Regions from separate parts of the Paenibacillus sp. FSL E2-0177 genome, predicted to be linked through region 2. Evidence: predicted binding sites of a transcription regulator. Region 2 holds the regulator's gene; each other region holds the start of a gene.
What was found. The regulator LexA, encoded in region 2, represses DNA repair genes until DNA is damaged. The targets are predictions, from matches to a motif close to CGAACATATGTTCG.

Region 1 (7,737 bases), 1.3 Mb from region 2:
ATATTTACTCAAGTATAGGTTTTCCTGTATACGCTGCTTGTGATATCGTAGGTTGGCCTAAATTCTCAGCCGTTATTGCAAATAAAGATCTTTGGCAGCTCGCTTGCCGTGCTCAGGGTGAAATAGCATCCCTGCCCAAGCATGGTCTAATCGGTAAGATTATGAGTTTTGTGATGGGGCCACGCATGACAGCAAAAATACATCTCAAAATGGAACAAGATATGCTGCCGCTAGATTATCAAGCATTCAATCGTTTCCATCATGGGGGTAAAGTGAAGGCTCAGGATGTAGAATCTATACGGAATTCGATTGTAGAGGGAGAACTTCAAGGCCGGCAGATGAAGGCTTTAAAGGAATTATTGCAACGTGTTGAACATAATTAACATCCGCACAAAAAACAGTATTTCATCAAAGATGAAATACTGTTTCCGCTCCGAACATTCATAATAGCGAATAACATTTTCCTTGTTCAGCTTGGATGGTTACACTTTCGTCCTTTGCTGCCCGCTGACTTCGTGCCACCCGTGCTGATATGCAGCATTCGGTCAGCCCACATATGGCAGGTCTGCGTAGCCATTGTTTCAAACATCAGCGACCATCGTCTGGTTTCTTCCCCTGCTCTTGGCCAAGTATAACGCCTGATCCGCCTTCTCCAGCAGCCCCTCCCGCTCCAATGTATGAAAAGGATAATGGGCGATTCCTAGAGAGATTGTAACCTGTGTCTCGATTGGCCCCCTGCTTTGTTCCATTGCCCGCCGGACTCTTTCAGCTATGATGAAAGCTTCCTCAGGTCTTGTGTGGGCTAGCAAGATGATGAACTCTTCACCGCCGTAGCGGTAGCAAACATCGTCTGGACGAACCGAGGTAACTATAACTTTGGCTACATGTTTCAGCACTTCGTCGCCGATGAGATGACCGTAAGTGTCGTTCACGAGTTTGAATTTGTCTACATCCAGTACAATGAGCGAAAACGGTTGTCCTGAGTCAATCCACTGACTCATCGTATACTCTAACGATCTCCGGTTCATTAAACCGGTCAGAGCATCCGTCGTAGCCTCTTGGGTCAGTTGATCCGTCTGCTTCTGAATATCCGTCATGGCAAGCAACACAGCCTTGGTCAGCAGATCTGCCTCTCGGCTCCATTGCGGCTTCGCTTCTGGCAATTCAATCTTTTCCTTGCCCATCCTGCTCACCAGATTTGCCAGGTACACAAAAGGCCGGGCCAGCTTGCGTGCTACGAGAATGACGCCCATCAGGAGGATAATGAACGGAAACAACGAATAGCAGAGAATGGTCCGAAGGTGCCCCATCAGTTGATGATGGATGACACTAATCGGCGAAACGACCACAATTCCCCATCCGTTGGCTGGAACGCTGGAGTATCCGGCAAGCATTTCAACGTCACGGGTGTTACGCACTTGCTGTTCCCCACTCTCCCCATTCATGAGTTTCTGCACAACCTTGTTATTGCTGACATCCTCCCCAATGAGCTGCTTATCCGGGTGGTACAACAGATGCCCACTTGAATCCACAATATAATAATAGGAGCCAGAATCGTCCACGTTATTGTCGCCAAAAATCATAGACAAAATATTGTTCTCCTGCAGATAAAATGTGCCGCTCAAAATACCGCGATATGTACCATTCTTGCTAAAAATCGGCTGACTCATAAAAACGATTAGTCTCTTTGTGGTTTGGGTCATGTAGGGGGAGGATATGTAAGGTTTTTTTAACGCCAGAGCTTCCAAACCGACCTTAGAAGTAATATGGTTTCCTGCTGACCCCAAACTAGTCGGTACTACATTGCGGATCAGCCCGTCGGCATCGAGCACGGCGATAGAATTGAAGTAATTGCTACTATTACGCATCAGTTCCAAATTATCATCCACTTGCTTCGGCGTTGAGGTTTCGTCATCGGAGAGTGTGTCAGCACTGTATTCCAAACTGCTGCGCATGGACTGAAATAAGGAATCCATTGTTTTGGTCATTCGGTCAGCGTTGTAGTAATTCAGATGGAGTGTAGTCTCCATCAATGATTGTTTTTTAGACTCGTAAGAGCCAATCAGAAGGATGCTTGAGGTTAGTAGAACCACCAGCGTAACCAAGCCCGTAAGCAGCGATGTAAGACTGAGCTTTTTACTTTGACGCGGGTCGGCTCTTCTCAGTGTAAGCAAACTTTAACCCTCCTTGGTTCTTGAAAACTAGATTAATTAATAATACAACAAATTAAGATGTTATTCGACAGTAATCAAAAGGCTCGGATCTCTCATACCACTCTGCTTACCGTTTGATATACGGCGGTTCATGAAATCTTCCATATTAAAAAAACTCCTCTCCAGAGCTTGTGATTAGACAAGCACTGAAAAGGAGTGTTATCGTCAGGGTTCTGTGTGTTACAAAACAATTCCTAGACACACAGAACCTTTAGCTTTTAACGGAAGTTTTACTCAAGAAAAACAAAAAAAACCTTGATTTCTCAAGGTTTTCACTGTGATGCCGAGGACGGGGGTCGAACCCGTACGGTACTCACGTACCGCAGGATTTTAAGTCCTGTGCGTCTGCCTGTTCCGCCACCCCGGCATATTATGTGTTGAAGCTTCATACGTTGTTCACATATAACGCGACAAGAAATATAATATCATGAATATCGATAACGCGCAATCCTTTTTCGAAAAAAAATTATTCACAATAAAAATAACCCGTTCAGCCAGAACCGATACGGGTTATTATAAACGCGGATTATCTACGCTCGTCACTTCTGCTTCTCATTCCGGCAAGACCCAAAAGTCCAAGCAGACCGAGCCAGCCCCAGTTAGATCCTTTGTTAGTTGCAGCATTCGTTGTTGTACTAGTTGCACGGTATTTGCCGGTCTGTGTGGTGTTGGTTGCCGGGTTGACAGTGCTGTTGGTTCTGTAGTTATTTCGGGTGTCATTGTAGTTATTGGTGTTGTAGTTGTTAGGTCTGTAATTATCATCGATGCGGATCTTATCTTTCATAATGCTCTCATGCTGATTCAGCGTTCCCGTGGTGCCGTTCATTAGATTGCCTTCCGTGTTCATCATCCGAGTGTGTTCCGCAGTCCCATCCATCCCGGTATTCGCGGCTGGGATACCGCCCAATGCTGCTGATCCCACGGCATTTGATGCATAGCTAGCTCCCATTAGACTCATTGATAATACAGTACCGCATGCAAGGCTTGTTATCAGCTTGTTCACAGTGTTATGCCTCCCTTTAAGGTTAGTTATCACTGATAATTTCCCCTTGGACGGCACTGTCTATGCATGGTGGTTTTACTCTTTTACTACATTAACTGTCTTAGTCACAGCATCATAAGTAACCTTTGCTCCAAGCGCCTCAGCCAGCGCACGTATGGGTACATAGGTTATTCCTGTATCAAGAACCCCATCGGTAAGCTTGCGGCCGTTTAGGTTAATGGTCACTGTAACGTCTTTGTTCACCTGATCATCCCCTCCGGTAATCTTTTTTAAAGCCTCTTTGGCTTGGTCCGTCGTTGGACGTTTACCTGCCCGAAGTTGATCTATAGTTAATCCGAAAGTCATTTGCAGATGTGAATAATCTTTAAAAGAGGTCCAGTCCCCGCCCCATTCTAAACCAAGCCGCTTAGCCTCCTGTACAACCTCTTGCCAATCTGCTGTCTTATCCTTATCACCATCACGATTGATATCCCAAGAAAGGCTAGTGCCATTCGGCAGCAAAAGCGCAAAATCAAACGCAAGACCATAATTATGATAGCTGGTACCGCCTTTAGCGTTGGTAACTATCGGTCCTGGTTTGCTTCTACCCTGCGCATACAAAGCATTTTGCTCAGCAATGGTCCGTAGACCCTGAGTAATAACGATAGGGACTCCTCTCGCATGGCTTTGCTGAATCAAAACATTCGCACCTGCCGCCAAGACAGGATGAAGCCCGACCAGACGCGCCGCGGATTTTTCCCTCAATTGCTCCAAAGTCAGCATAGAATCACCCCTTTGGTATATTCAATGATGCCGCTGCCCTATTTGCCTGTACCCCTGTCCCCTTTAGGATGATTTCCACAAAAAAGGACAAAATATTTAACGAAAGGTGGGAGACATATGGATATTCATAGCGATAGCTATAAAGTTGCAGCCCTTAGTGAACAGGAAGAAGCACTGGAAATTATTCGGAATGCTGAAGCTTCCATTGCACATCTGACCGGTAATCCTACCGTTACCTTAATCGCTTATGAGAAAAGCGAAGGCAACGGTTCTCAGCATTAAACGATGTAGACCTCGACAATATCATCCACATCGATCCACTTCCATTCCTCCGCCCACTGCAGCTTAAACTCACGCGAGTGGGTGTGAATGGAAGTCACAAAACCACTTAACATTGTATTTTCAAAAGGGTCAAAAAGAACAACTGTCACTCGTACATGACTCCGCAACGACAAAGCCAGTGTACATTCAATCTCCTCCAGCTTCTGCTCATCCAGAATAGGCTTGATGCGGCGCAGCGTTTCCCGTTCATCTCTTATAATTCGTATCTTATGCTCCGGCAGCATCATGCGGCTGCTTTCCCACAGCCCGTTTTTCTCCAGCTTTTTGCCCATGGTAACCCCTCCTTAATTATATATCTATTCCTCTGAACACGAACGTATGTTTGTATTATATCCGCATCTTCGCATATTAATCAATAATCAGGAAAAAGATACCTTTTTAAGGGTCACTCTTTATTCAAAAGATGTATATCTATTCAAGATAAAATTCGCAGCAAAAAGACGCTGACAGATAAACTGCGCAGCGCCTGATTTGATTTATTCTTGAACAACGTCCCCAGACTCTGAGGTAGCCTGACCTTCGGAATCTATAAGTCCTGTTGCTTCTCTTGCCTCGTTAAGCTTGGAAATACCGAATAACATCGCTATATCAGCCTTTTGATTCAATTCATTAAATTGCTCAGCCGTAACATTTGCGGAATCTGCGCCCTGAGAAGCCTCTTTTTTTAAAGAATAAGCACTTTCAAAGGAAACTTTAGACTCTTCAAGCAACTTACGAATGTCTTCAGGCAAGCTGGAGGAAATTTTTACTTTCTCGGCTTGATTCGATAAATCAGTTGCGGTACTCTGGAATTGCTTAATTTTCTTCTCCAACTGCTTGTCCGTGAGTTCTCCTGCTGAATAACCAGCAATGGCTTCGTTGAACTCCGCTAAAGAAGTTTTTCCTGACTCTTCAAGTTTAGACATTTCATTGTAGAAGTTTTGCACGGTCTCCTGCACTTCTTCCTCCGTGGCAGGTGCCGATGAAGTTGAATTATTGCTGCAGGCGCTAAGGATGACAGTCATCATCAGCATTCCTATTAGTAAAGCTTTTTTCATTATTTATCCCTCCACTTAACAGGATAATGTCGGTTTGTGTAAAGCGCAAATGAAATATATGTAAAATGACTGTTATGTTATAATTATTTTAATTGTGATCAGGAAAGGAGAGTATTTATGCCTTATTGCACCACCTGTGGAGCGGAATACAAGCAGGGCGCTAAATTTTGTGGAGAATGTGGAACCAGCCTTGACGGTACCGCTCCAGTAACCGCTCATCGACCCGCAGTAGATAATCATGTCATTCAAGAAGTCGTGCTCTGGAAAGGCAAACCTGCCGGCATCTCGGATCGACTCAAAGGAATCGTAGGACTTAACACAACTTCATATACCATTACAAGTCAGCGTATTATGGTAAAGACCGGACTTATCGGTAAAAATGTTGAAGAAATCGAATTGCTGCGCGTACGCGATTTATCCGTAAAACAGTCTATAATGGACCGGATGCTTGGCATTGGATCATTAACTGTATTTTCTGATGATGCCTCAGCGCCTCAGCTTCTTTTTCGAAAAATCCATGATGCCCAAACCGTCAAAGATGTTCTGCGCAAAGCCGTTCGTGACGAGAAGATCGCCAACAACATTAGCTACCGCGAGCAAATTTAAGACGTTCATACGTAAAAAGGCCCCGGAAAACCGGGGCTTTTTGCTTGCGCTTGCACACTTGAAGTACTCTTTTTTAAGGAAGATAAAATGCCCCCGCTGGGATAACCCCCTTGGTCTGGCTAGGACTCTCCCACTGCAAAACAACCCGGGCGTCGCCCGCATTCTCATAATACTCCACCTTTATTTCATACGGCTTTCCTGCAATCAGGTTTATGCTCCCTTTTCGTTCCTGGCCGCTCTGATTCACCCAACTATCAATGACTAGCCCGCCATCAATCCATACCCGTATCCCATCATCAGAGTAGGAATAAATGGTATACACCTCGCTAAAAGCAGCCGTCAGCTTCCCACTCCACCGCACAGAGAATGCATCTACACGAATGGCAGGATCAGGCGAACCTTGTCTCCATGAAAAGTTAATATTGGCATCCGTACGCAACAGTGCAGGCGTGCCGCTGAGCGTCATGTTATTGTAATATTGCCCACATAGTCCACTCTCCAGCACACTATCCCCGATAGCAGCGAAAGCGGCGGCCTCAGCAGCATACTCCTCTCGTGTGAATACCATTTTGTCGTTCATAAAAGCTTTTATCACAGCGTCGGTATTCTTCTCATAGAGGAGTTTCCCCCAGGTCAGCTGATAAGACCATTTGGGCTGTGTTTTGGACAACAGTTCAGCAGACGGAAGCTCTCCATTCTCACCAATCGCAATCAGCTTGCCACGACCCAGATCCCATAAATTATCATAATGACTAATCTTGAAATCCGCGTCATAAATGTCGAGCGCCAGCACATCTACCTTATCACTGCCCGGATAGTATTCTGCCGGCTCATCACACCACTGATTTTTTGCATTTGGACTCCAAACCCACAATAAATTATGCAGCTTATGATAATTGGTAAAACGATCGAACATAAGGCTCCACAATGCAGCGTAATTGCTCTTTTGCCCCCACCAAAACCATCCACCATTCATTTCATGATACGGCCGCCAAAGTACAGGAACCCCTGCGTCATTAAGCTTTTTCAGCGACAAGGCTATCTTATCCAGATCAGCTAACAGAGCATTATACTGGGTGGTACCTGGGGTTATATATTTATCAAAATCAGCATTGCTTAGGCTCGTATTTACATTCCCCCAAGTTGGCGCTGTCCCCGGTAATGCAGCGTGATAACACATCGTTACGATCCCGCCGGCCCTAGACCAGCGTATCGCACTGCTGACGACCCAATTCCGTTGATTGTCAATTAGAGCCTGTGACTGATTATTGATTGCGCCCAGCTCGTAGCCATGCAGCGCAGCATATTGCCCGCTGGTATTTTTAAGCTTCTCCATGAGCTCGTCTGCACTTTCCAAATAATCATGTTGGCCGCTTATCACACCCTTTCCCTGCAAGTAATAGAGGGTATTCAGCAATAGCTGAGCCGAGGACGACAGCCCCGAATCCGCCGGAGCCATTTGTAATCTGCGAAAAGCCATCTGCCACTGCACATCGCCCACGAACCTTGATGCTGAATCAACCATCTGACGAATAATCCGCTGCTCCATCTATTCTCACCATCCTTTTAAATCTTTTTAAGTTATAGTATGGGGACAATAATGACATGAACTCAGCGAATGGACATGAAGTTGTAAAATAAGTTGGGACGATATAAGGAACTGCTGAATAAATTCACGGCTCAACAAAAAAAGGAGCTCCGCGGCTCCTCATTACTTTTTTTCTTATCTCGTGTACCTTAAAGGCAATAGTTCAGTGATTTCATATTTAGCTAA
Region 2 (7,737 bases):
GTTGTACTTGGGAGTAAGCTTCCTTGTACTGGTTGTCGGATTGTTGAATAGGCAATAAACCCGGCAAGAAGGAGATACAATACACAGGCGTTTCTTTGCTGTTCATATATATTTTAAGCGTAAGCTCTTCTATCACATTAGCTTCTTCATCGGTGTCCTTAAGGACATTAATATCTGCACTTGTTGCAGTAGTTTTGCTGTTTTGATGTCTTTTGGAGACTTTTGAAAGGGTGAGTGCGTTAACCACAATCTCGGATCCCATTACATTATCAAAAGAGTATAGCTTTGCTACTGCTTTTTTGTTACTCTTCGGATTTTTGGTGCCAATTGCTAATTTTTTATTAGGCTCGTTAAGTGCGATCAAGTGAGATTGATTGGGGGGAATGAATGTTTTGGTGAAGCTGATGTTAAAAGATGAGGTCGCATTAACTAGCTTAGAAATTTCAGATGAAGCAGATAGCGTTTTCAATTTTATAATGGCGGCACTTAGAATTAAAACAACTCCTAAAATAGCAAATAAGTACATCAGGATAATCAGCATATAATCACACCTCCTAGTTATCTCATTAGACTCAAATTGTTGCTTATTGAAAGATATGCCTGAATGATCTCCACTAGTATCTTTTAAAAGGGAAATTCGTGGAATTATAGGATCGACTTCACGATTAACCCAAAAAAAGCACCCAGAGAAACCTTCCGATTCTGCAAATGATGCAAAATTGGGGGTTGCTGCAAGAGTGCTTTTTAAGGTGATTATGTAAACCTATAGAAAATTGAAGGCAGTGATATGATCGGTATAAACAATCAGCTGTTTGTATTCGATCGGAGTCCCATAACTAGCATAAGGTCTTACAGTAACGTCATTGAGGACAACAAAGTTATAGCTGAAATTTTTATCAGGGTGTTCTGCTCCCAAATAAGATATGTATTCGTCTACAATTACATCATCCATCAACGATTTTAAATCAAATACATCCTCTTTGTTGGAGACGGTTGGAGAGACGATTCCCTGAATGCTGCCAAAAGAGGTGAGCAAATTCACTTTTTTTCCACTAGCTTGTTCATCATTTAAAAGTAAACCGGACAGCTTACCCAGTGCATCGACTTTAAAATCGACGAGGGTTCTAATTTTTGAATTATTCAAACTAAACACATCCTTTTCAATTTGCAATCCTGTTAACAATATTCGACATATAATCATCAAACTCCTAGTATGCTAATGAAAAAATACTTACTTATGTAATGACCCCCATTTTTTAATGTGATTTGGGGGTTGCCGAGCCTCCATTCGAATTTAATTTCTTATCGTTACTCGTGTGCCTATAGGGACAATAGCAGCGAGTGCTAACACATCCTCGTTGTACATCCGGATGCAGCCGTGGGACACCTCTTTCCCAATGGAGGAAGGGTCATTGTTTCCATGAATTCCGTAGTGTGGTTTAGACAGTCCCATCCAAAAAACACCGAAGGGACCCCCTGGGTCGGGTTGTTTGTTAATAATAGTGAATTCACCCACTGGGGATTGGGTTAACATCTTACCGATGCCGACAGGGAAACCTCTAATCACAATATCATTGTCCAGAAGATATAACATTCGTTGGGTCAGATCTACAATAATTCGGTAGTTGGGCATTATACGCAACACTCCTTTCTAATTAGGATATGAGCAGAACGCCTAAAGGGTTATTCATAGAAAATGGCCATTTTAGCCATTGGGAACAAGTGTTCGTAAGTGGTTGGAAAAGCAAAAAAACGTAGAAAAAAGGCTGGTCCGCATATGCGGACCAGCCTTTTATGTTAGAAGTGCATACTTAGTGAATATCTCGAAACAATCCGATGACTCTTCCGAGAATAGTTACGCGATTAAGGCGAAGCGGCTCATAAGCTGGATTCTCCGGCTGAAGCCGTATATGATCACGTTCCTTGTAAAAGGTCTTAACGGTTGCTTCATCTTCTTCCGTCATGGCTACAACGATATCTCCGTTGTCCGCTGTTTGTTGTTGGCGAACAATCACATAGTCACCATTCATAATGCCTGCGTCCACCATACTATCACCCATGACAGACAGCATAAATACTTTGTTGTCACCTACATAGTGAGTAGGAAGTGGGAAGTAGTCTTCGATATTCTCTGTAGCAGTGATAGGTACCCCGGCGGTAACTTTACCTACAACAGGAATCCGTGAGATGGTCTGCGCGAATTGGTGAACATTCTCTGAATCCTCTTGGCCTAGTAATTCTATTGCACGTGGCTTCGTTGGATCTCGACGAATAAGTCCCTTCTTCTCAAGCCGGTCCAAATGACCGTGAACTGTGGAGCTGGAAGCAAGGCCAACAGCTTCTCCAATTTCCCGGACGGAAGGTGGATAACCCTTGCTGCGGACTTCGCTTCGTATAAATTCCAGGATCGCCAGCTGGCGACTTGAAATCTTTGACATTGGAATCAACCCCATATAGTAATGTTTGGGAAAATTATAACATAGAACTACCGTTCGCACAAACATAAGTTCTAACTATTATAAATATTAATCTGCTAGAGTTAAAAAATGGTAGACAAATGATAATAAAATGAACCGCTTGAGTCTCTCGAAAAAAAGAGAACAATTGTTCTGAAATAGTATTGAACAAAACACATGTTCGTGTTATTATAAATTCGAAAGTAAGAACAAGTGTTTGGAGGATGATGATTATGCTAAAATACAGTACATACCGCAGCATCTACGACAAGGCCCCTGTGGTTGAATCTATAGGACATAATGACGTTGCCCGTAATTCCGCTAAGGTGAAAGAGATAACGGAACGTTTGCTTGGAGGGATGATTTCGTTGTTCCGTCAAGATTTCTTTATTAAGTTAATATTGATTTTCGTGCTAGTATTATCTGGCCTAACAGTAGTGGGAAATGTGTTTGCAGGATCGACGACTATAATGAAGGAAGAGAAGCGGATTGTGGTTGAACGTGGAGATACACTATGGAGTATTGCTCTTAAGAATAAACCAGCTGATATGAAGACAGTTGTTTATATAGAAGGAATTAAACGTTCAAGTGGGATTAAGAGTAGTCAAATTAACGCTGGAGACATACTTACTTTACCTATTTATTAATTTTCTGAGAACATAATAGAATGACCAGTAGAGCTTGCAGGGAGTAGACCTTGACAAGCTCTTTTTCTCATGGCAGAGTTAGAATTAATTTATAGGGGGAGGGAAAGTATTGAATATTGATGAGTTGGTCGCGCGAATTAACGAATTGGCACGCAAACAGAAGAGCGTAGGCCTTAATCAAGAGGAAGTGGCGGAACGCGCCAAGCTTCGTGAAATTTACCTGGGGAATATCCGCAATAACTTCCGAGCACAATTAAATACTATTGAAGTAGTAGATAACGATGAGCATGAACAAGGTAACAAGGGGCTTAAACATTAGCTCGCTGTTCCTTTTCATAGATATTTCAGGATGACTAGGGGGAACGCACATGGCCCGTTCTTGGGAAAGAATGGTTCAACGCAACACACAGCAAATCAACAAGCAAAGAAAGAAACAAGGCAAGGATACGATTTATGCCTCTAAATCTCCTACCCAGAATGCCGAAGTCTTTAAAGGTCGCAACATTGCATTTCCGGTAGTGTTAGTGATACTTGGTACTATGTTTTGGGTAGTTGGTTCTATTGATCAGGCCAAAGGCAATGGCATGCTGGCTAATTGGCTGGGAGTAGTACTGTACTATTTGCTGGCAGCGCTATTGTTCTTCCGTCGTCCGTACTTGAAGGTGGAAAAAGCAAGACTGTCCACTATTAAATTCAATCGCGAACGCGGACTTCCAGCTGCAGATATTGAGAAAATCACCCTTTCGCGTGGAGCTGTAGTCATTAAGCACAAAGGGAAACGTACGAAATGGATTTTCACAAAACTTATGAATCGCTATGATACTAATGCGATGAGTACACGATTAGAAGCATTTGCTAAAGCTCACAACATTGAAGTAGTTCACGAATAGAACTAGACCAGTTAAAGGGAGAGGGAGACCTGTAATGCCAATTTCTGCTGTACTATTTGACCTTGATGATACATTGCTGTGGGATGATCGGAGCGTCGAAGAAGCATTTCGTTCTGCTTGTGAAGCCGCCGGGGATACGATCGATCCACAAGAACTAGAAGTTGCAGTTCGTAAGGAAGCAAGTAGCTTGTATGAATCTTATGAGACGTTCCCATTTACAAAGATGATCGGAATTAATCCTTATGAAGCACTCTGGGCTAACTTTACGGCAGGTGAACAGCCAGAATTCCGTCAATTGGAGCAGCTTGCACCGGTATATCGTAAAGAGTCTTGGCGTCGCGGACTTGCAGTGTTAGGGGTGGAAGACGAAGCACTAGCTGAGACCTTGGCAACTAAATTCGCAGCAGAGCGCAGAAAACGTCCATACATCTATGAAGAAACAATGCATGTACTGGAACAGTTACGGGGTCAAGTGAAGCTTTTGCTACTTACGAACGGCTGTCCTGCACTGCAACAAGAGAAACTAGATGGTGTGCCCGAGTTAATTCCTTTCTTTGATCATATTGTGATTTCCGGAAGCTTTGGTAAAGGCAAACCGGATAAGGAAATTTTCCTGCATGCTTTAGAGCTTCTTGATGTAACGCCTGAGCAAGCGGTTATGGTCGGCGATAAGCTGACAACGGATATCCGTGGGGGGCTGGCAGCAGGGTTGACCACGGTCTGGATTAATAGAAAAGATAGAGCACCTAGTCTTGATATTCATCCGGATCATGAAATCAATCACCTTGAGGAACTTCTTCCACTAGTTCAATCCTTGTAAGATATATAGAGCTATTAGCTCCAACATAAAGACTTTATAAAAGCAGCGAGCTTCTGAGATCCTAAGAAACTCGCTGCTTTTCTGTACATACATACTAACATAAGGATTTCATTAGATTTTTAAGTAAATGATTTAAGTCACAAGACTAATGCGGAATTGATGCAAAATACTGAAAAACCAATAATAATGTGTATAATAGATGGAGATGTATAACATGAATTGGTAGATTTTTATTATTCGATAATGATTGGGAGGGCTCCGAATGATGAGATCGAAGAAATTAGTCGCTGTATTATTAGGTGCAACACTTCTAGTACTAGGTGGATGTTCTTCAAATGGAACCAAGCATTCAGAAATACATAACATGAATATGAACATGTCTATGGAACCTATCAAAGTCGAACTACAATGGAGTCCTGAAGAAGTTGTTGTAAATCAAAAGGTAACCTTTGAAGCTGTGGTGACCCAAGATAACGAGGCAGTAGATGATGCAAAAGAGGTTCTGTTCGAAATTGTGAATAAAGATGATGAGGGACAGAAAGTAGAGCTTAAGGGAAAGCTAATTGGTAAAGGAGTCTATCAAGCAGAAGGGACCCTTGAAAAGGAAGGACAATATAATGTCACTTCACATGTGACAGCCCGGACACAGCACTCTATGCCTAGCAAAGAGCTGTCTGTGAAACCATGATTCAAAGGTTCGCAAAGGTTACTGAACAATAACAGATAAAGCAGAGTGGAAAGGAAGGCTTTTCGAAATTCCTTTATTCTGCTAAACTTACTCTAATGTTTTACTGGGGGGACTATTAGTTGGCTAAATATACACTTGAGGAAAGCTTACAACAAAGGATTTTGATCCTTGATGGCGCAATGGGCACGATGATCCAACAGGTGCCTCTTACTGGAGAAGATTTTGGAGGCGATGAGCTGGACGGCTGTAATGAAATGCTGGTATTAACACGTCCAGAAGTCATTCAGACGATTCATGAGCAGTACCTCGAAGCAGGGGCTGATCTCATTGAGACTAACACATTTGGTGCAACCTCTGTTGTGCTAGCTGAATATGATATTCCTCAGCGGGCACGTGAGATCAATCTAGCGGCAGCAGAGTTGGCTCGCAGAGCAGTAGACAAATATGACACACCTGACCGTCCGCGATACGTCGTGGGGGCTATGGGTCCAACAACAAAAACGCTCTCAGTAACTGGAGGCGTTACTTTCCAAGAGTTAGTTGATAGCTATGAGGAACAAGCAGTGGCATTGATCGACGGTAAAGTAGATGTTTTGCTGCTGGAGACCTCTCAAGATACACTTAACGTTAAAGCTGGAAGTATTGGTATTCGTAATGCTTTTGAAAAGACTGGCATCACATTGCCGGTTATGATTTCCGGAACAATTGAACCAATGGGTACTACATTGGCGGGTCAGAATATTGAAGCATTTTATATCTCATTAGAACATCTGAAGCCTATCTCTATGGGCCTCAACTGTGCGACTGGTCCTGAGTTCATGCGGGATCACATTCGTTCGCTTTCGGAGATCTCCTCCGCAGCCGTGAGCTGTTATCCAAACGCAGGATTGCCGGATGAGAACGGACATTATCATGAATCTCCAGATTCTTTAGCTCGCAAGATTGCAGCCTTTGCCGAAAAAGGCTGGCTGAACATTGCGGGGGGGTGCTGTGGAACGACACCAGAGCATATCCGTGCGATGAAGGAAGCACTTTCTGAATATCCTCCACGCCCGCTGACAGGTAATCATCCGCCTGCACTTTCAGGCATCGAGCCTATCTATATTGAGAACGACAACCGCCCATACATGGTTGGTGAACGTACGAATGTACTTGGCTCTCGTAAATTTAAACGTCTTATCGTCGAAGGTAAATATGAGGAAGCCTCAGAAATTGCCCGTGCTCAGGTGAAGAGTGGGGCACAGGTTATTGACGTGTGTGTACAAGACCCTGACCGTGATGAGATTGAAGATATTAAGCTTTTCTTAGAACTGGTTGTGAAAAAGGTTAAAGTACCCCTGATGATCGATACTACCGATCCTAAGGTTATCGATTTGGCTTTGCAGTACTGTCAAGGTAAGGCGATAATTAACTCCATTAACCTTGAAGATGGTGAAGAAAAATTCGAGCTGGTGACGCCGATCATTCATAAATATGGTGCAGCTATTGTTGTGGGTACCATCGATGAGACGGGACAAGCCATTAAGGCGACAGATAAACTGGAAGTGGCTAAACGCTCCTATGACTTGCTAGTAAATAAGTACGGTTTAGCAGGAGAAGATCTTATTTTTGACACGTTGGTGTTCCCTGTAGGAACCGGAGATGAACAATATATCGGTTCAGCAAAAGAAACGATTGACGGCATTCGTTTGATCAAGGAAGCACTTCCAGGCGTTCATACGATCTTGGGCATTAGCAACGTCTCCTTTGGATTGCCGGAAGCGGGTCGTGAAGTGTTGAACTCCGTATTCCTTTATGAATGTACAAAAGCTGGATTAGATTATGCGATCGTAAATACAGAAAAAGTGGAGCGGTATGCTTCCATTCCTGCTGAAGAACGTCATCTTGCTGAGGAACTGATTTATAATACGAATGATGAGACGCTTTCTGCTTTTGTAGCTGCTTTCCGTGGTAAAAAAGTAGAGAAAAAAGAGAAGATTTCCAACCTGTCACTTGAAGAACGTTTAGCTTCCTATGTGGTTGAAGGTACGAAGGAAGGACTCATTCCTGACCTTAATGAAGCATTGACTAAATCTGGTCCGCTGGAGATCATCAATGGACCGCTGATGGCAGGGATGTCGGAAGTCGGCCGGTTATTTAATAATAATGAATTGATCGTTGCTGAGGTGCTGCAAAGCGCTGAAGTGATGAAGGCTTCTGTCAATCATCTAGAGCAGTTTATGCAGAAGGATGAGAC
Region 3 (7,737 bases), 300 kb from region 2:
TGGTCAGATTTCTTTTGACGTTCTACTTTAGTGATCTCTAAGAGTTCTCCTTCAGGAAAATCAGATAACACCTGCTCATCTTGTTCTTCTGCTTCAAAATCCAGTTGTATTACCATAGTTGTTTGTCACCTCGTAGCAATAGATCGGTTATCGTCTTACTTTCGTTACTTGTTAAGAAAAGACACCCTGCAACAATCAATCACAGGGCGTCCTATTGCTTAATATACTATTCGATTTCGAGAAGCAATTTCTCTTCTTCTTCTTGCTCTGCAATAATATCTTCATTCTTCGGCGCAGCAACAATAGTGGATAAATTACTTGCTTCACGGATCTTATTCTCAATAATAAGGGCAATATCCTGATGTTCCTTCAAAAACTGTTTAGCATTCTCACGGCCTTGACCGAGACGCTCGCCTTCGTAGGAATACCATGCACCACTCTTATTCACGATATCCATTTCAGTACCGATATCTACAAGACTTCCCTCTTTGGAAATCCCTTCACCGTACATAATATCAACATCAGCCTGTTTAAAAGGAGGGGCTACTTTATTCTTCACAATCTTGATCTTAGTACGGTTACCAACCACATCGTTCCCCATCTTGATGCTCTCTACGCGACGTACATCTAAACGTACAGAAGAGTAGAATTTCAATGCACGACCACCCGGAGTTGTCTCAGGGTTACCGAACATAACACCGATCTTCTCACGAAGCTGGTTGATAAAGATAGCGATCGTATTGGATTTGCTAATGGCACCAGAAAGCTTACGAAGTGCTTGAGACATCAAGCGAGCCTGCAATCCGACGTGGGAATCACCCATATCGCCTTCAATTTCAGCCTTAGGTACCAAAGCAGCAACGGAGTCAACGACAATAATATCAACGGCTCCACTACGAACGAGTGCTTCGGCGATTTCCAGCGCTTGTTCACCCGTGTCTGGCTGAGAAAGCAGCAACTCATCGATATTTACGCCCAAGTTACGTGCATATTTCGGATCAAGCGCATGCTCGGCATCGATAAATGCAGCTTGTCCGCCTTGTCTTTGCACTTCTGCAATAGCATGAAGAGCAACTGTTGTTTTACCTGAAGATTCCGGTCCATATACTTCAATAATACGTCCCTTTGGAAGTCCGCCTATACCTAACGCAATATCAAGTGCCAAAGATCCGCTAGGTACAACTTCCACTTGCATATGCGTGGATTCTCCCAGTTTCATTACCGAACCTTTACCAAATTGTTTTTCTATTTGACGAAGCGCCATATCAAGCGCTGCACGACGATCTGACAATCAGACCACTTCCTTCACTGTTTATAGTAATATAATAACGTGTTTTTAAGGTCTTGCCAAGCTTTTTTTCGAACATACATTCGTTTTTTTTGTCTTGGGCGTTATTTATCCCTTTTATTGTAAGCCTCCCTCCGGAGATAGAAGTTAATTAAATTCCCCACTTCACCGGACATCAACGACTTATGATCATGAGTAGCCATCGTGATCAAAATCTCTGCAAATATACAAAAAACCGCAGCAAAGAAATCTCAGTGCCACGGTTCTTCCGTATGTGTTTATTATAACTGGGCTAATCTCCCATTACAAGTCTGAACCCTCAAGAGGTGTCTCCACCTTGCGTTCCTCAAGTCTCCGCCACAGACGATACAGCAGAGCCTTTACAGTACGCAACCGGATATTTTCCCGTGTACCTTTAAGATTAAGCTCATAGACCTCTGTCTTACGTCCCCGTTCAGCCAAGCCGATAAATACAAGTCCAACAGGCTTGCGTTCAGAATAACCCGGTCCGGCTACACCTGTAACAGATAAGCCGAAATCACTGTCTGCAATCATTCTCACTTGGTCAGCCAACACCTCGGCAACTTCTCGACTTACGGCTCCAGGAGCATTGGGTCCCTCCAAATAAGCACTTGGCACATTCAGTAGCTTTTTCTTTAGGTCATTCGAATAGCAGACGATACCGCCGGCAAACATCGAAGCACTGCCTGGAATATTTGTTATGCTCTCCATCAGCAAACCTCCGGTGCAGCTCTCTGCCGCACTTAAGGTCAGGCCGGCATCCGCCATCCAATCCACAATCAATTGCTCCAGCGGCACATCAATGTTCGCATACAAATGTTCCGGCAAAATCTCCTTGATTTGTTGTTCCAGTATCTCCAGCTTCTTTGTAGCTTCATGCTCAGAAGGGGCCTTTGTCGAAATACGAACAGTTACCTCTCCCTCTTTGGCATACGGAGCAATCGTTGGATCAGTCTGACTGCGAATCAGTTCAATGAGCTTGTCCTCCAGCAACGATTCTCCGATGCCGGCAAATTTGAGCATTTTTGAATAAAGCGGTGTTTCGTTCGTCAAGGCGTGCTGCTGTAGCCACGGTACTGCTTTATCTACGAACATCGGTTTCATCTCACGAGGTGGACCTGGAAGCACAATATAATATTTCTTCTCATGCTCAAAAGCAATCCCAACCGCAAGACCGATTTCATTCGGCAACGGTGTAGTTCCTTCAATTATAAGTGCCTGTTTGCGGTTATTTTCGGTCATAACGATCTTACGATCATCAAAGAAGCGTTGTACATGATCCATCGCCAAACGATCAATATGGAGCGTTCTACCTAGCGATGCAGCCAGTGCGTCTTTAGTCAGATCATCCTCAGTGGGGCCAATTCCGCCCGTAAAGATAATAACGTCGGCCCGACTCTGAGCGATCTCGATGGCTTGCTGCAGGCGGCTGCTGTTATCACCGACAACGGTTTGAAAGTATACATCGATCCCGATGGCAGCTAGCTCTATAGACAAAAACTGGGCATTACTATTCACGATTTGACCGAGCAAAAGCTCTGTCCCTACTGCAATAATCTCCGCTTTCATACCTGGCTTTCGCCTCCTCGTTATAATGTAGGTACACTGCTTTTGGATTTCAAAAAAGGTAATAGGTGCTTCACCTATTACCTTTCCTTGTATATCCAGCTTACATGCTTACGCATTATGCAGCTGTAGCAGATCCTTATTCTTCACAAAATAATCAATTCCAGAATAAATAGTGATCAGCGCTGCGGCCCAAATAGCAATATCGTCTACAGGAATACTGACAAATTGAAATGGGAAATTATTCAACAACAGCAGTGAGATCGCAACAATTTGTACAACCGTCTTTATCTTGCCCCATTTGCTGGCGGCAACCACTTTTCCCTCTAGCAATGCAATCTGGCGAAGTCCGGTGACTGCAAACTCACGACTGATGATTACAATAGCAATCCATGAATCGCATCTGCCCAGCTCCACAAGTGAAATCAGAACTGCAGATACCAGCAGTTTGTCCGCAAGTGGATCAAGGAGTTTACCGAGATTGGTGACCATATTATATTTCCTAGCAATGTAGCCGTCTATTCCATCCGTGCTGGCCGCAAGCAAAAAGATTACAGCTGCTACCAAATGATTAACAGATAGCTGAAACGAGCCCCAATGTATCGGTTCTGGATAAAAACTGAAATCCACCAGTAAAAAAAACATCATAATCGGGATCAGGCAAATACGAGCTAGCGTGATGCGGTTGGGCAAATTCACTGAAGTTTTCCTCCCCTAAATCGTTCATACAAATTGCCTAAATCAGGCTAATCCATTTCTACTTAAGCAAGTATATTATAGCAATAAATAGGTGTCAAAAAAACAGAAAGCACCCCGCGTTGTTAGTGCTAATAAGCACTGCGGGGCACAAAATTCTATTTCATGTTCATGAATTGTAGATCCAGCGGCAAATCAGCTTTACGCAAGATCTGAATAATCTGCTGCAAATCGTCGCGGCTCTTACCGGTCACACGAATTTGATCCCCTTGGATCTGGCTCTTCACCTTTAATTTTGAATCACGGATCAGAATATTAATCTTTTTCGCATTCTCCTGATCAATGCCTTGCTTAAGCCCTAAACGTTGACGTACAGATCCCAGGGAGGCCGGTTCTACTTTACCGAAATCCAGATTCTTTAGGGTAATGCCTCTTTTCACCATCTTTGATTGTAAAATATCAATAACAGCGTTGAGCTTATATTCGTCTTCAGAGGCGATAATAAGTGCGTCTTTCTCCAGCTTCAGACTGCTTTTGCTGTTCTTAAAATCAAAGCGGTTGTCGATCTCTTTCTCTGTTTGGTGAATAGCATTCGTTAACTCCTGCATATCCATTTTGGATACAATATCAAATGAACATTCTGAACTCATTAAACTCCACGTCCTTTATACAATTAGTCTGCTACTATTATAAGAGAATGGTACTATTAAGTCTAATTTTGGATAAATCATTATGTAGCTCACCCGACATAGAAAACAGCCCCACTAAGTGGAGCTTTTCCTTCGAGTGAGTTTGGTTCAAAGGGTAGAAACACGTCTCCACCGGAAGTACGCCGTTGGAGACGTTCATTTCTACAGCTTCTATCTGCTTCGGACCGGATTACGAAACATATCCAGAATTCCTAGCACAATATGTGCAATACCGAATCCGAGAATTCCGTATCCCCAAGCACCTGGTGTCAAATAGTATCCGATGAGACTGACAACAACCCCAAGGCCAGCTACAATCCAGCTAACTGTCATAAGATGTACACCTCACTTTGGCTAAAACTGAAAACATTCTTATGTTCTCCCTAAAGCCAAAGTCTATACATCCTATTTGTTATTCGCCTGTCCCTTCACTTTGGGTACCTTCACTTCCAGAACCGTCGTCAAGATTAAGCAGGAGACGTGAGGACGTCTTCTCATCCGTGATTACTTGACCATTTACGGTAATCTCAGTTGCTGGGGAATACCCAGACTTAATATACATGCCTTCACTGCCCAGAACGAAGTTCATAGTTTCTCCTGCTGCTGTATTTCCGAAGGAGAGTTTTTCACCTTTAGAGTTCTCGCCTTTGTAAACTTCAAGCCAGCTTACTCCGGATGCAACAATCTCAACCTTAACTTCGCTTCCGGCAGGAGCTGTAACCTTAAATTTCGTTGTTTTGCCTGACTTCCCATCTGGTGTAACTGTGATCGATTGAGGAGACGGCGTTGGTGTCGGTGTTGGCTCCGTAGTTGGCTCAGTAGTTGCTTCTGCACCTGCCGAGGAAGTAGGCGCTACTACACCGCCTCCTGATGCGGGTGGAGATGTTTGTGCTGTATTAGGATCCTGCACATTATTGGTGATATTTGTTTGATCAACTTGATCAGGGTCTGCTTTGTTTAAACTAGAAGCATAAATGTAAATCACCACAATAATCAATATAGGGAATGTCCACATCAGCACCGTTGGCAGCCATTTTGCATTCCGTTCGGTTTCGGGTCTACGGCTGCGCTTTTGAATCACCGTCTCCATGGTCGTGTCTGCGGGTGGTGCAGGTACGTTCCCATGCTCCTCGAGCAGTTCGTCAGGACTCATGCCTACTGCTTCTGCATACGTTTTGATAAACGCCCTCACATAAAAACTTCCTGGAAGCACCTTGTAGTCTCCAGACTCGATGGCTTCCAAATACTTTTTGCGAATTTTTGTTACTTCCTGGACATCGTCAAGACTCATCCCTTTTTGCAGACGTGCCTCTTTCAATTGCCGGCCCAGTTCCGACATACCATCACCTCCTGTAAGTTCTATGAATGTAAACTTCCTTAACCAGCTTTATAAAAAAAACATGCTCGGAAGTGTATTCTTCATCGTTTGTGTTCTATAAATCATCACTGTAGCTCGTCGTAAATGACTCGTACAAGATTTCTTCAGTTGGATTATTCCGCAGCTCAATAATAATATCAAAGTCATCATAACTATACTCAGATTCGCGTACGAAAATATCTGGATGCTCAATAACCTTTGTGCTTGGCATGCTCATAACATTTTGCAATAAATTATAATGTTTCTCATTAGAGCGAATCGTACTGACTATACCATCAATTATAAATACATTATGTGGGTTCATCTCATCTTCAGCCAATTGACTGCGCACCGTCTGCCGCAATAGTGTGGACGAGACAAATGTCCAGCGTTTCATAGCACAGACACTGCCAGCTATAATGGATTCCGTCTTTCCTACACGGGGCATACCACGAAGTCCTATAACCTGATTCCCATCTTTTTTAAACAGCTCACCGAGAAAATCAACCAATAGACCTAGCTCATCGCGGGTGAAACGAAACGTCTTCCGATCATCTGAATCCCGTTCAATATATCGCCCATGGCGCACAGCCAGCTTGTCCACGAGCCTTGGAGACCGCAGAGCTGAAACTGTAATATTATCAACTTTTTTGAGCATTTCGCCCATCAGCATAATTTTCTCATCATCATTGGTCTCCAGCAACATTCCGCGAGTTTTTCCTTCAACTCCATTAATCGTCAGAATGTTAACTTCCAGCATCCCTAACATTGAAGCGATATCACCAAGCAGACCGGGTCTGTTCTTGTGAATCTTGTATTCCATATACCACTGTTTATATTCCACTTGTACACCTCATAGATTCCTTTTCCCTACCCTTTGCCAATACAGCAAAAAAAGCTGCCCCGGCAAAGCGGTCTTTTACACGGGTCATGTTAATGATATATAAAATAAAAATGAAAGGCAAGGTCAGTCCTGTAATAATTGCAGAAAAGCTCCCACAGGGGGAGCTTTTCCGCAAGCTTAGGCGTTGTCTTTCGCCAACTTGACCATGAGTTTAGCAATCGTTTGCTTTTCTTCATCGTTGCCGACATCCCATAGCTCTTTGATCGCACGGTTTTGAGTGTTTGCTGGATCCACTTTTTCATCAAGGAATTCCCCGATTTCAAAAGCCAGCTTTGAGATTGTATCTTGACTCATCCCAAGTTTCTCTGCCTGTACAACCCGTTTACCTAGGAATTTCTTCCAGGTGTCAAAATTTTTGATTACGCTATCGTCTTGTGTCATCTTAAATCCTCCTTCATGTTTACGGTCAAACACCTGCATACAGGCTGTAAGCCGCCTTACGAGAGATTAAAAAACAACACTTATAATATGTCTCAGACGATAGATTCTTATGCTGGAGCTTTTCTCCAAGTTAAGCATTACGTAATCCAGCCACCGTTAGGGCTAATGATCTGCCCAGTAATATACCCGGATTCAGGCAATGCTAAAAAGTAAATCAGTGAGGAGATCTCGTTCGGTGTAGCCAAACGTCCCGCCGGAATCTCATCCTCCAGCATCCGGACCTCATCCTCCTGTAGGTTAGACAACATATTCGTATTAACCGCTCCTGGAGCTACCGCGTTCACAGTTACGCCAGAAGGTGCTAGTTCCTTGGCTAACGCCTTAGTAAACGCATTTACTCCGCCTTTACTGGCTGAATAAGCGACCTCGCAAGAGGCTCCCGATATTCCCCACACGGAAGAAACGTTGATGATTCGACCATAACGCTGGGATACCATGTACGGCATAAAAATCTGGCTGCACATAAAGGTACCTTTCAAGTTAATGGCCATAATATCGTCCCATTCCTCTTCACTCACATCAGCCAGCATCCCATAATGAGATTTACCGGCATTGTTGACAAGAATATCCGGCTGCATTCCATTACTTTCAAGCTTCTCCGCCATTCGTACAATCTGACTGCGATCCTTCATATCCGCATTTACAGTCATTACCTTTGCTCCAAGTGCCATACAACGCCGAGCGACATCATTAGCAGCTTCATGTGAGTGCTTGTAGTGAATAACAATATTCATGCCTACAGAGGCAAACCGTTCTGCAATGGCGCCACCGATTC

Region 1: the regulator LexA is predicted to act here: its motif matches at 4,632-4,645, upstream of MHI25_RS23430 (YolD-like family protein).
Region 3: the regulator LexA is predicted to act here: its motif matches at 1,361-1,374, upstream of recA (recombinase RecA).

What each region holds. Positions count from the first base shown of each region.
Region 1 is NZ_CP150307.1:5,235,983-5,243,719, forward strand. Features, by position in the region: gene MHI25_RS23400 (2-dehydropantoate 2-reductase N-terminal domain-containing protein) at 1-383, shown strand, start outside; gene MHI25_RS23405 (sensor domain-containing diguanylate cyclase) at 582-2,174, opposite strand; tRNA gene MHI25_RS23410 (tRNA-Leu) at 2,495-2,580, opposite strand; gene MHI25_RS23415 (WGxxGxxG-CTERM domain-containing protein) at 2,740-3,216, opposite strand; gene MHI25_RS23420 (M15 family metallopeptidase) at 3,292-3,978, opposite strand; gene MHI25_RS23425 (hypothetical protein) at 4,096-4,260, shown strand; gene MHI25_RS23430 (YolD-like family protein) at 4,257-4,592, opposite strand; gene MHI25_RS23435 (hypothetical protein) at 4,797-5,357, opposite strand; gene MHI25_RS23440 (PH domain-containing protein) at 5,475-5,963, shown strand; gene MHI25_RS23445 (glycosyl hydrolase) at 6,037-7,512, opposite strand; gene MHI25_RS23450 (cytidine deaminase) at 7,687-7,737, opposite strand, start outside.
Region 2 is NZ_CP150307.1:3,924,207-3,931,943, reverse strand. Features, by position in the region: gene MHI25_RS17585 (hypothetical protein) at 1-541, opposite strand, end outside; gene MHI25_RS17580 (hypothetical protein) at 764-1,144, opposite strand; gene MHI25_RS17575 (L,D-transpeptidase) at 1,295-1,633, opposite strand; gene lexA (transcriptional repressor LexA) at 1,812-2,438, opposite strand; gene MHI25_RS17565 (LysM peptidoglycan-binding domain-containing protein) at 2,690-3,103, shown strand; gene MHI25_RS17560 (DUF896 domain-containing protein) at 3,213-3,422, shown strand; gene MHI25_RS17555 (hypothetical protein) at 3,472-3,993, shown strand; gene MHI25_RS17550 (HAD family hydrolase) at 4,028-4,813, shown strand; gene MHI25_RS17545 (FixH family protein) at 5,076-5,501, shown strand; gene metH (methionine synthase) at 5,621-7,737, shown strand, end outside.
Region 3 is NZ_CP150307.1:4,221,235-4,228,971, forward strand. Features, by position in the region: gene MHI25_RS18770 (RecX family transcriptional regulator) at 1-116, opposite strand, end outside; gene recA (recombinase RecA) at 227-1,291, opposite strand; gene MHI25_RS18780 (competence/damage-inducible protein A) at 1,592-2,878, opposite strand; gene pgsA (CDP-diacylglycerol--glycerol-3-phosphate 3-phosphatidyltransferase) at 2,987-3,574, opposite strand; gene MHI25_RS18790 (YajQ family cyclic di-GMP-binding protein) at 3,730-4,221, opposite strand; gene MHI25_RS18795 (hypothetical protein) at 4,432-4,593, opposite strand; gene MHI25_RS18800 (RodZ domain-containing protein) at 4,673-5,599, opposite strand; gene MHI25_RS18805 (DUF3388 domain-containing protein) at 5,694-6,461, opposite strand; gene MHI25_RS18810 (DUF3243 domain-containing protein) at 6,639-6,902, opposite strand; gene fabG (3-oxoacyl-ACP reductase FabG) at 7,040-7,737, opposite strand, start outside.